DNA from 3 places in the Halomonas sp. V046 genome. Region 1 is predicted to be linked to each of the others. Evidence: predicted binding sites of a transcription regulator. Region 1 holds the regulator's gene; each other region holds the start of a gene.
The links. The regulator PhoB, encoded in region 1, activates phosphate uptake and scavenging genes when phosphate is short. The targets are predictions, from matches to a motif close to TGTCATANNNNTGTCANA.

Region 1 (4,258 bases):
AACGCTGGAGGGTGTCACTCTTTTGAGGTATATGAGTAAGTCCAATTTACCTACAAAAGCGCTTTTCCATGGAACAACTGCAGTTCGGCGTCGATATCGCCACCAGCCTTGCCATCATTGGCGCCTTCTTCTCATGGAGCATCGATAACCACCGCCAGCGCCGCCTGGCACGGGAGATCGGCATCAACGATCAGGCCCGGGCCATCGCCGCCAACAAGGTGCAGGACACCACCTGGGACCTGTCCAAGCGCTTCATTGCTCTGGTCGAGCATGCCACCAAGATCGAGACGCGTATCGACCGGCCCTACGCACGCGATGGCCGAGACGGCGTTGCCCGGCGCATCGAGGCGGACGACGCCTACCTGCAGGACATCAACTTCCATCTCCATGCCCTCAAGGAAGAGCTGTCGTTGTTTTATGAGGCCTGCCACACCCACAAGTACGTGCTCTTTCCGGTGCTCAAGTCCCTCCCCGAGGGCGAGAGCCTGGTGGCCAGCGTGAGCAAGGATTTCACGGATATCGGCGACTGCTACAACGAACTGTCATCCGGATATTCGTCGCTATTCAAGGAAATCGAACAGGCGGGGCGCTTGGCCCAGGAAGCGGAGTATGGCGTTTTCGACGATGAGGATCAGCGCGAGGCGGCACGCAAGAAGATGCTTCAGTCGATCCAGAGCATCCTGTTCGACGAGGACTACGTCGAGTTCGTCGAGTTCTTGATTCCCGACGGCAGGGAGGACGATTTTCGTCGTGAGTACGGCAGCAGCGACATCCAGGATGCCGAGCTGTGTGCCCAGGTCGCCGGTAACCTGCACCGACAGCTCGCCGAGAACCTGTCGCAGTTGCAGAGCCTGTGCCTGGTGCTGGTCAGCCGTTCGGTGATGAAGGCGCGCATCGAGTGCAAGGAGGTGCTGTGTTCGCTGAGCGCGGTGGCCAGCGTTCTGCTTTCCAAGCAGGAAGGCACGTCACTCGCCGCCGAGATCGAGATATTTAAATCAGATGATTATTACGGCTTGAAAGAGCAGATTCGCTGAGCTTGCCGACACCGCGGGGCCGGGTGGAGTCGATCTCAGGCCTGACGCCGACGAGAATCGTCGGCGGCGGCGATCAAGCGGTCGTGCGGGAACACGCAGCGGAACGTCGCCCCCTGGCCCAGTTGAGAGCTGATGTCGAGCTGGGCGTTGTGGCGCAATAGCACGTGCTTGACGATGGCCAGTCCCAGTCCGGTGCCCCCGGTGGCGGTACTGCGACCCTTGTCGACACGGTAGAAGCGCTCGGTCAGGCGCGGGAGATGACGCGCGTCGATGCCTTCGCCGTCGTCTTCGACTTCCAGGCAGGCGCCCCCCTGGCAGGCGCGCCAGCGCAATCGAATATGCGAGCCGGGGCCGGCGTAGCGCACCGCATTGAAGGCCAGGTTGGAGATCGCGCTGTGAAGCTCCTTCTCGTTGCCCAGTACGGCGCGGCTGTCGTCGATCTCGATCTCGATCTGGTGGTCGCCCGCCGACAGGGCCTCGGCATCGCGCTGTACCCCGGCGAGCAGCGTGGCCGGCTCGATGCGAACGTCATCCTCGCCACCCTGGTCCGTTTCCAGCCGGGAGAGCAGCAGCAGGTCATTGACCAGGTTCTGCATCCGCAGTGTCTGCGTCTGCATCTGGTCGATGCCGCGGCCGAGTCGCTCGGGCAGCAGGCTGGCCATGTCGGCGTACGTCTCCAGGTAGCCGGTGAGCACCGTCAGGGGCGTTCTGAGCTCGTGGGAGACGTTGGCGACGAAGTCCCGACGCATCTGCTCCAGACGGTGCAGTCGCGTGATGTCGCGGGCCATCAGCAGGCGTTCATCGTCGCCGTACAGGGTGATCTGGAACTGCAACACCATCTGCTCATCGATCGGCGATGTCAGCGTCAGGGGATCGCGATAGTCGCGTGAGGCGAAGTAGCTGACGAAGCGTGGGTCGCGCAGCAGATTGGTGATGTGCTGGCCGCGATCGAGGGCGGGCTTGAGCCCGAGCATGCGCTCGGCGGCACTGTTCCACCATTCCAGGTCGCCGTGACGGTCGAGCATCACCACGCTGTCGCGCATGGCCTCGGACGATTCCTGGATGCGCTGCAGGGTGGCCCGCAGACGCCGCTGGGTAGTGCGCTGGCCTTTCTGGTAGCGATACAGGCGGTCGAACAATTCGCCCCACAGGCCGCTGGAGGCTGGCGGCTCTTGCTGGGGGCGATGGGCCAGCCAGTCGTAGAGTGCATGGAGCTGGCGCATGTGGTGGGCCAGGCACAGGGCCAGGCCGACAATCACGCCGTAGCTTGTCAGCGCAAACGGCCAGCCGAGCAGGCCACCGATCGCCACCAGCGCCACCAGGCGCCATAGCTCTCGTTTCCAGAGGCGTCCCACTTCAGGCCTTGGCGGAGAACCGATAGCCGGTGCCGCGCACCGTCTGGATCAGTTGCTGATGAGGTTCTCCGAGGGCCTTGCGCAGGCGACGGATATGGACGTCCACGGTGCGTTCCTCGACATAGACATTGCCGCCCCACACCTGGTCCAGCAGCTGGCCGCGGGTGTAGGCGCGTTCCTGGTGGGTCATGAAGAATTGCAGCAGCCGATACTCGGTCGGCCCCATTTCCAGCGATTTGCCCTCGACGCTGACGCGATGGCTGACGGGGTCGAGCATCAGGCCCTCGACCTCGACCGGGTCCTCGATGCCGCGCGGGGTCGCCCGGCGCAGCACGGCCTTGAGCCTGGCCACCAGCTCACGCGGTGAAAACGGCTTGGTGATGTAGTCATCGGCGCCGGATTCCAGGCCTTGGATCTTGTTGTCCTCTTCGCCCTTGGCGGTGAGCATGATGATCGGCAATTCCGCGGTAGCCTCCTCACGCTTGAGCCGGCGTGCCAGCTCGATGCCGCTGGTGCCGGGCATCATCCAGTCGAGCAGCACCAGGTCGGGCAGGTGGTCGACGATGATGGCGTGGGCGGCCTGGGCGTTGTCGGCCTCGAGCACGCGATAGTCGGCCATTTCCAGCGCCACGGCGATCATTTCGCGGATCGGCGCTTCATCGTCGACGATCAGTACAGTCTTGGCGGTCATCCCAGGGCCTCATGGTCAGGGTCGTTGACAGGACGATGACGATGACAGCACGTCAATATGACAATCACATGACAGTGTCGCCCGGATGGTCGCGGAAAGACAGCCCTTCCGCGCCGCGATAACCCCGCTGTACGGGGGTTACAGGGCAGGGTAGAGGCTTAATGCCAAACCGGCGAACAGCACCAGACCGGACCAGTGATTGTTCAGAAACGCCTGGAAGCAGCGATCGCGGTCGCGATCCCCGATCAAGCGCTGTTGATGGACGAAGGTCGCCGCCATGGCCGCAAGACCCAGCCAGTAGAAGCCGCCAAGGTCGAGCACTCCGCCGACCCAGCCCAACAGGGCCAGGGTCGCCAGTTGCAGCAGACCGATGATGCGCTTGTCGAAGCGCCCGAACAGCACGGCGGTGGACTTGATGCCGATCTTTAAGTCGTCGTCACGGTCGACCATGGCGTATTCGGTGTCGTAGGCCACCGTCCACAGCACGTTGGCAACAAACAGCAGCCAGCCCACCGTGGGCACTTCACCGAGTACCGCACCGAAGGCCATGGGGATGGCCCAGGAAAAGGCGGCGCCGAGCACCACCTGTGGGAAGTGGGTATAGCGCTTCATGAACGGATAGATCGCCGCCAGTAGCGCGCCGATCAGCGACAACCAGACGGTGAAGCCGTTGGTGAACCAGACCAGCACGAAGGCCGCGGCGATCAGGCCGACGAACAGCACCTTGGCCTCTCGTTCGCTGATGCGTCCGGTGGCGAGGGGACGCGCCTTGGTGCGTTTGACGTGACCGTCGAAGTGGCGATCGGCGTAGTCATTGACCACGCAGCCGGCGGCCCGCATCAGGTAGACCCCGACGACGAAGATCAGCAGCGTGGCGCGCTCGGGCACGCCCTCGGAGGCGATCCACAGTGCCCACAGGGTCGGCCACATCAGCAGCCAGGTGCCGATGGGGCGATCCAGGCGCGTGAGCGCCAGGAAGTCGGGGAGGCGGGTCAGCCCCTTGGGGCGCAGCAGGGATCGTTCCATCGGACTCTCTCGTCGGTTGCAGGCCGTCCCGCGCTCGACGTCCGAGGCGCTGGCTGCCGGGGCAGCGCCAGGCGTGCGTGCCATGGACGTGCAAGGCGCTGGCGGGGATCTTCAGCTTGCCAAGCCTAGCGCGGCGCCGGTCGAAAGACTAC
Region 2 (4,258 bases), on a different contig from region 1:
AGCGCAAACCAGCCGATCAGCGACGTCCAACTGCGGCGCTTGGCCAACGTCAGAGGAAGGTGGGAAGTCTGAGTGCTCATGATGTCTCCGGACCGGGCGAGCGCCGCGCGCTTGCCCGGTCATGCAGGGGCTGTCGTTGGCTCAACCGGCGGTGGCGCTGGCATCGGCACCGGCTTCGGCGGCCTGGACCTCCTGCAGACGCTGGTCGAGGGCATCGAGCTTGGCATCCAGCTCAGCAAGCTGCGCCTCGCGATCGGCCTGCGTCAGGCTGTCGTCGTTGGCGATTTCGGCGCGCTGCTTGAACAGCGCCAGCTGACGAATCGGCAGCAGTTGGTCGTTGTCGGAGGCATCGAAACGAGCCCACTGCAGCGGCTCGAGAATCGCCTGTTCTTCGGCGTTATCGCCGTAGTTGAGGAAGAAGTCGCGCAGACGGTCCTTGGTCTCATCAGACAAATTGGTGCGCCACACCAGCGGATCGGACGGAATCAGCGGCGACTTCCAGATCACCCGAAGCTGCTCGGCCTTCTCCGGCGCGGTGATCTCCAGACGCTCCATGCCTTCGGAGTTGAAGGTGGCGACATCCACCTGATGATTCGCCACCGACAGGGCATTGGTCTCGTGACTCGAGTTCAGGGTGCGTTTGAACGCGGTCGTGGCATCGACGCCGTTCTTGGCGAACACGTAATAGCCCGGCACCAGATAGCCCGACGTGGAATTGGGATCGCCGTTGCCAAACACCAGCTCCGAGGCGGAGGCCAGCATGTCATCGATGCTTTGCAGGTCACTGTCCTGATTGACGATCATCAGGCTCCAGTAGCCCGGCTGACCGCCTTCTGGCACGGTCTGGGCGAAGATCTCACCGCCGGCGCGATCCACGGCCTCCATGGCCGACTTGTTGCCGTACCAGGCAAGATCGATCTGATCGAAGCGCATGGCCTGGATCACCGCGGCATAGTCGGTGGCGAAGAACGGCTCGACCTCCATGCCGAGACTCTCCGACATGTCATCGAGAAACGGCTGCCACAGCGGCTGCTGATTGGTGCTGGACTCGGTGGAGATGATGCCGAACTTGAGGGTGTCGGCATCGGCAGCGGCAAGCTGGGCACCGGCGGCGAGGCCGAGTCCGGCGATCAACGGCAGGGTCAGGCGGCGAAAGGAAGCGAAAGCCATGGCAATGTCTCCGAGGGTCGGGATGGGATGATGCGAACAGGTGGCGGTTGGGGGTGCCTTCGGCGCCGCCGACGAGTCGTCAACGGCCGCGGTCGTGGGCAAGCCCGCAGGGTTAGGCCATGACCGGCGTCGTCGGGGCTCGGGCGGTGCTCCCCTGGCGACGGGGGGGCGTGGTCTCGGCGCTCAGGGCTTCGCCGGCACGCAGCTCGTCGAGGCCAGCATTCTCGTAAAGCGACTGCAGTCGCGCGTCGGTCAACTCACCGATGGCGCCATCGAAGTACAGCCGTCCATCCTTCAGGGCGATGGCGCGGTGGCAGTAGCGCCGAGCCACATCGACCTGATGCAGGGTAACGACCACGGTGCGGCCGTCTTCGGCGTGAATGCGGCTCAATATCTCCATGACTTCACGGGCACTGCGCGGATCCAGGGAGGCAATCGGCTCGTCGGCCAGGATCACCTCGGCGTCCTGCATCAGGGCGCGGGCGATGGCCACCCGCTGCATCTGACCGCCGGACAGGGTATTGGCGCGCTGATCGACCATTCCCTCGAGGCCGACACGAGCCAGACAAGCCCGCGCCCGCTGGCGCTCCTGCTCGGTGAAGCGGCCCAGCAGCGCCCGGGAGCGTGGCATGCTGCCAAGACGCCCCACCAGTACATTGGCCAACACGCTCAGGCGCCCCACCAGGTTGAACTGCTGGAAGATATAGCCGGTGCGGCACCGCTCGCCGCGACTGGCGCGACGCAGGCGACCGCCGGCCTGCACCTCACGCCCCATCAACTCGACGCGCCCACCCCGCCCGCGGCTGCCACAGGTCAGGCCAACCAGGTGGCGCAGCAGGGTGGACTTGCCGGAGCCCGATGGGCCGATCAGCGCGACCATCTCGCCCGGCGCAACGCGAAAACTCACATCATCAAGCACCCGGCGCTGGCCGAAGGACTTGTGCAACTGCTCGACGATGATGGTGGGAATGGACATGACGCCTCTCCTCTAGGAATGGCGCCAGTCTGGGGCAGCAATGTGAAGGGCAGTTGTCTAGACAATGTCAGTCTGGTGACATTTTCATGGGTCGCTAGAGCGCAATGCGAGGCCTGCAGGGAGATCCCAGCCACCTATCAACGACTTGGCAGCTTCTGACTTATTTTTGTCATCGAAATGCCGTCGAATCGTCATTTTCACCGCCAAATGTCGACACATCGCGGACAATCTTCAAACACCAGGCTCGGAAGGCCACTCCAGGCACACCACCACCGCTACTTGGGCGGTCTACCTCACACCGTGCCTCCTCCTCCGCGCGGCCCTTTCTGGCTCTCGGCACAGCCCAACTTGATAGGGTCATACGTATCTGAGCAAAATTTTCACGCACCGCCGATGCGTAACATAATGAAAATAAGTTGATCTTCCCTAAGCAGGTGTACCAACAACCAAGCACAACCACGCAATACGATATATTTTTATCTTCAAGTTTTCGCATAAACACCACTACACGAACGCTTTAGACCAGGCGCCCGTTAAAGCACCAATTTACGCAGACAAGTTCCAATTCAGCAAAGATATTGATGGATATTCCTACGCCAATTAAAGAATTTACCTACACGCAGAAGAGAGTTTTCCTGCGCACCACTCCGAGAATCCCCGCATAGTCCGCGCTGGCACAATCAGACACAAAGGTCTAAATTTGTGAATATCTATGCTTTTACGTGTACCGGCGAAAAACACACTTTAACCATAACTTAACTAGGACCCAGAGCATCAACGAGACACGCAGCTTGCATACAAGCCCCACACAAGATCAAAAACGAGGGAGAAACCATTATGGCGATTTTGAACACAAAACCGTTAGATAAGATGCTGGTGGCGCTAATAACCCTCATGGGGTCATCCACTTTCATGGCAACACATGCCAATGCAGAGGTCATCGTCCGCGGCGAAGAAGGTGCGCCACTCGCCGAAGTTCGCCCGGCACCCGCTTCAATTTATCCTGATGAATATATCATCGCGGCATCCCCGTCACCTTCAGAAATCAATCCGTCATTCCTTGGGCCTGTGCTGTTGCTGAAATCGGGCCATGTCAACCTCGAAACCGGCACTGTTGAACTGCCATTGCGGCGTGGTGAAGTAAACGGTCTACCAGCCTGGTCGGTCCTAACTGATGTCTCCGACCAATATCTAGCCGATCTTCATGGGATCAATTTCTCACCCAAAATGGGGTATAGCTTCACGGGCAAGGCAACACGCACCGCGACTATCAACAAAGACGGCGTATTTGTCTTCGCCGGTGGTACCGTTGATTTTACGCCCGAGCATAGCGTGACCCCGGGTGAGGCACCAAATTTCTTCCCCCCTGCCGCCGCCCAAGCCGGTGCCGTGGGTGATACCGATTACAGCCCGATGGTTCAGGTCGAAGGCATGTCGGCAATCTTCAACATGCCGATGGTATCGATGGCGTCCGAGGACGAATTGAACGCTATGTGCGACGGCGAGATGGACTATAGCAAGGTCCACGATAAGGTCGTCAACATTTGCCCCGAAAAGGGCACAGTAACGATGCAGCTGACGCTGGGTTATACGTTCGGAAAACCGATCATCTACTTGTCAACCGAATCCAATGATCCGGGGATTGCAGCGCTCGAAGGTGCTATCCATACCCCCGCATTGAATGACCTGCCCTTTGCGCTCGAAGATGCCTCGCCGGGGGAAACCGCAGAGCGCATCTATGCGATTGCCAATGGGCCTACAGGTATCGACAACCCGTTCCGGCAAGGCGTCAACAGCGCACTTTCGGACGCTGGTTCGCATGGTCCACTAAATGTTCTTGGTGGCATCAACACCATCAACCTCGACTATTCTCCAATGTGGCGATTGTTTCCAGCCAAATGGACGGATGCCGCTATCGAAGCGGGCTATCGTACCAAATTGACCAACGCATTTGATATCGAGAACGCCGCAGAAAAAGGCCTGCTCGTCAGCATCATTGACGATGGCCCCTTGAAACCGGCTGGCATCATCGTCAACTGCCCGACGGTTTATCGCATAAACTAACTGTAGAGTCTCGGATGTTCCATTGAACATCCGAGACCCTACAGCGAG
Region 3 (4,258 bases), 420 kb from region 1:
TGCATCGTCCCCTGTCGCACCAGCATCCGCGGCGCTCGGTGCCTTCGACGACTACCGCGTGGCCGATATGGGGCTTGCCGACTGGGGCCGGCGTGAGATTCGCATCGCCGAGAGCGAGATGCCGGCGCTGATGACGATTCGCGCCAAGTATCGCGACGCCCAGCCGCTTGCGGGCGCGCGCATCGCCGGCTGTATCCATATGACGATTCAGACCGCGGTGCTGATCGAGACCCTCATCGATCTGGGAGCGTCGGTGCGCTGGTCGTCGTGCAACATCTTCTCGACCCAGGATCACGCCGCCGCGGCCATTGCAGCAGCCGAGATTCCGGTGTTCGCCTGGAAGGGCGAAAGCGAGGACGAGTTCTGGTGGTGCATCGAGCAGACCGTGGCCGGCCCGGGCGGCTGGACGCCTAACTTGGTGCTGGATGACGGCGGCGATCTCACCCTGCGGCTGCACGCCAGTCATGCCGACAAGCTCGCTGCGGTGCATGGCATCAGCGAAGAGACCACCACCGGGGTCCATCGCCTGCTGGACATGGCCCGCCTGGGCGAGCTGATGGTGCCGGCGATCAACGTCAACGACGCCGTGACCAAGTCCAAGAACGACAACAAGTACGGCTGTCGCCATAGCCTCAACGACGCCATCAAGCGCGGGCTCGACCATCTGCTGGCCGGCAAGCAGGCCTTGGTGATGGGCTACGGTGACGTCGGCAAGGGCTCGGCGGCCTCGCTGCGCCAGGAAGGCATGATCGTCCGGATCGCCGAAATCGATCCGATCTGTGCCATGCAGGCCTGCATGGACGGCTTCGAGGTCGTCTCCGCGCATCGCGACGGCATCAACCGCGGCGAGGACAGCGTCGATCAGGCGCTGCTTGGCAAGATCGATCTGGTGGTCACCTGCACCGGCAATATCGGCGCCTGCGACGCGGCCATGCTCGGGGCCCTGAAAAACGGCGCCGTGGTGTGCAACATCGGCCACTTCGACAGCGAGATCGATACCGCCTTCATGCGCCGCCGCTGGCAGTGGGAGGAGGTCAAGCCCCAGGTGCACAAGGTCTATCGCGACGCCGCTCCGGGCCAGGCTATCGACCCTCAGAGTCGTAACGTGCTCTACCTGCTGTCCGAGGGGCGCCTGGTCAATCTGGGCAATGCCACCGGGCATCCTTCCCGGGTCATGGACGGCTCCTTCGCCAACCAGGTGCTGGCGCAAATGCATCTGTTCGAGCGGCGCTTCGACGGCCGACGCTTCGCCGAGCTCGAGGGCGATGAGCGCCAGGCGGCCATCGAGGTCACGGTGTTGCCGCGCCATCTCGATGAGGAGGTTGCACGCTACATGGTCGAAGGCTTCGGCGGGGTGATCACCCGACTCACCGAGGAGCAGGCGCAGTACACCGGGGTCGCGGTCGACGGGCCCTACAAGCCGGATCACTATCGCTACTGATGGGTGGCACAGGGCAATGTTGGGGACCGACGTCGAGGCTGATCGCCAGGGGCCAGCTCACGCAGCGGCGCTGTGGGGCCATCGACGCGGGCCACGCGGGACCGGGGGGAGCGCGTGGGACTGGCGAATGCGCGGGACCGGGGAGTGCGGGATCGGGGAGCGAAGAGCCACGACGGTCATTGCTTGGTCACCCGGGTGCCACGACGTTGTCATTGCCGGTGGGCAGGCTGAACGGGCGTTCACAGGAGATCGCCCATGGCTACCCCGCTGACCGTTCGAACTCTCTTCATCTCCGATCTGCACCTTGGCACACGAGACTGCCAGGCGGCACTGCTGTCGCGACTGCTGCGCCGGGTGCGCCCAGAGCGGCTGTATCTGGTCGGTGACATCATCGACCTGATCGCCATGCATCGGCGTGCGGCCTTGCCGGCCGAGCAGCAGCGCCTGGTGGCCAGACTGCTGCGCCTGGCCAGGGGCGGCTGCGAGATCGTCTATATTCCCGGCAATCACGATGCGGCGCTACGGCGCCTGTGTGGCTTGCAGGTGCATCGTGTCAGCATCGAGCGTCGGGCGATTCATGAAACCGCCGATGGCCGCCGCCTGCTGATCAGCCACGGCGACGAGTTCGACACCCACGTGCGGGTCGCGCCCTGGCTTCTGGCGCTTGGCGATGGCATGCATCAGTTCGTGCTGGCGCTCAATCGCTGGTGCAACAAGACGCGCTCGGCGCTGGGTATGCCCTATTGGTCGCTATCGGGCGCGGTGAAGGGGCGTATCGGCGCCGCCCAGCGCTACGTTGCCCAGTTCGAGCAGGCGGCGCTGCATCAGGCCGCGCGCGAAGGGCTGGATGGCTATGTCGGAGGACACATCCACAAGGCCGGCTTTCGCGTGCGCAATGGCGTGCTGTACTGCAACGACGGCGACTGGGTAGAGCACTGCACGGCGCTGATCGAACGCCCCAACGGCCAGCTGGCGTTGATCGACTGGCAGGGGCGGGTGATCGAAGAGGAGCCGGTCATGGTCCCTCACGGCGCAGGCGCGCTGGCCGGGGCCTGATGGGCTTTCTTCACAGGACACATCCACAAGGCCGGCTTTCGCGTGCGCCACGGCGTGCTGTACTGCAACGACGGCGACTGGGTAGAGCACTGCACGGCGCTGATCGAACGCCCCAACGGCCAGCTGGCGTTGATCGACTGGCAGGGGCGGGTGATCGAAGAGGAGCCGGTCATGGTCCCTCACGGCGCAGGCGTATTGGCCGGGGCTTGATGGGCTTTCTGTGTCCCCTGGCGGTCGTGCCGTGACGCCGGGGAGAGGGCTCTCCAACGTTGATCGTGGCTGGATGATCCAATTGGCAAGCCACGGCATATATTCTTGAACATCTGCCGTGGCTTGCCATGCTTTGGGTAGCGCGGGGATGGCCTCGCGTGGATACCGGCTCTCGGTGTCGCCTGCTTGCAGAGGAAGATGATCATGTCCGCGGTTCATATTATCGGCCCGACGTTCAGCAACTTCGTGCGCAGCGTGATGTTGACCTGCCATGAGAAGGGCATCGAGTTCGATGCCGGCATGACCCATGGCGGTACTCGCTACGGCCTGCACGCGCCGGAGCTCACAACGCTTAACCCCTTCGACAAGGTGCCGGTGCTGATCCACGGCGAGCACAGCCTGTTCGAGACGGCCAGCATCTGTCGCTATCTCGATGCCGAGTTCGATGGCCCGGCCCTGCAGCCGACCGATAGCGTCCAGCGTGCCCAGGTCGACCAATGGTGCGCGGCACTCTCGACCCAGGTCGACCAGGCCATTGTGCGGCGTTACCTGCTTGAGCTCGTTTTCCCCAAGGGGCCCGACGGCAGCGTGCGGGAAGACCAGGTACGCGAAGCCACGCCGGATGTCGCACGCGTGCTGGCGATCCTCGAGCAGCAGCTGGGCGACGGTGACTACCTGGTCGGAAAGACCTTCACGCTGGCCGACGCCATCGCCGCGCCGATGCTCGACTATCTCGTGGGTACGCCGCCGGCGCGGGGTCTGATCGACAAGGCGCCACGCGTGGAAGCCTACGTCGAGCGCCTGCGGGAACGGGCATCCGGCAAGGCCGTGCTGGTAGCGCCGGAGTTTCCTGGCTAGTTATTGGGGTGAAAGTCGGAGGAGATCCACAGGGTGCTGCGATTTTTGGCAACCCGGAAAGGCTTCCACATCGGCCACCCTCCTCGGTGGTGACACTGCGCTGAAGGTAAGGGTGTCGATGGTCCATACTGAGGCGATAGCGCCGCGAGGGCGGCGTCGCCCAGACGAGCCGAGGGGCTCAGGGAGGCCGTATGTCGTCCGTTCATATCGTAGGGCCCAGGTTCAGCAACCTGGTGCGCAGCGTCGCCTTGGTGTGCCACGAAAAAGGCATTCCCTTCTGTGCCGGTCTGGACGTCGAGGGCCGACGCTATGGGTTCAAGAGCCCGGAACTCGCCTCGATCAACCCATTCTGTCGTGTTCCGGTGCTTCTCCACGGCCAGCGCGTGGTGTATGAGACAACGACGATCTGTCGCTACCTGGACGCCGCATTCGACGGTCCGCCCCTTCAGCCCTCTGATGTCTGGTTGCGGACCCAGGTCGATCAGTGGTGCTCGGCGCTATCGCTCTACGTCGATGACACCCTGATGTCGCGGTACCTGGCCGAGTTCGTGTTTCCCATGGGAGAGGCTGGCGGTGTGCGTGACGACAAGGTTCGCGAGTCAGAGCCCGAAGTCCGGCGTCAGCTAGGCCTTCTCACGCGCCAGCTGGGGCAGCGTGACTTTCTGGTCGGTGACGCGTTTTCCCTGGCCGATG

Region 2: the regulator PhoB is predicted to act here: its motif matches at 2,210-2,227, upstream of phnC (phosphonate ABC transporter ATP-binding protein).
Region 3: the regulator PhoB is predicted to act here: its motif matches at 1,638-1,655, upstream of ACUN9Y_RS04365 (UDP-2,3-diacylglucosamine diphosphatase).

Annotation. Positions count from the first base shown of each region.
Region 1 is NZ_JBQXYF010000002.1:10,018-14,275, reverse strand. It holds gene ACUN9Y_RS02495 (hypothetical protein) at 69-1,034, shown strand; gene phoR (phosphate regulon sensor histidine kinase PhoR) at 1,070-2,389, opposite strand; gene phoB (phosphate regulon transcriptional regulator PhoB) at 2,391-3,080, opposite strand; gene ubiA (4-hydroxybenzoate octaprenyltransferase) at 3,219-4,106, opposite strand.
Region 2 is NZ_JBQXYF010000013.1:82,756-87,013, reverse strand. It holds gene phnE (phosphonate ABC transporter, permease protein PhnE) at 1-80, opposite strand, end outside; gene phnD (phosphonate ABC transporter substrate-binding protein) at 142-1,170, opposite strand; gene phnC (phosphonate ABC transporter ATP-binding protein) at 1,283-2,146, opposite strand; gene ACUN9Y_RS17360 (DUF7482 domain-containing protein) at 2,984-4,210, shown strand.
Region 3 is NZ_JBQXYF010000002.1:427,191-431,448, forward strand. It holds gene ACUN9Y_RS04360 (adenosylhomocysteinase) at 68-1,441, shown strand; gene ACUN9Y_RS04365 (UDP-2,3-diacylglucosamine diphosphatase) at 1,697-2,497, shown strand; gene ACUN9Y_RS04370 (hypothetical protein) at 2,540-2,707, shown strand; gene ACUN9Y_RS04375 (glutathione S-transferase family protein) at 2,912-3,565, shown strand; gene ACUN9Y_RS04380 (glutathione S-transferase family protein) at 3,757-4,258, shown strand, end outside.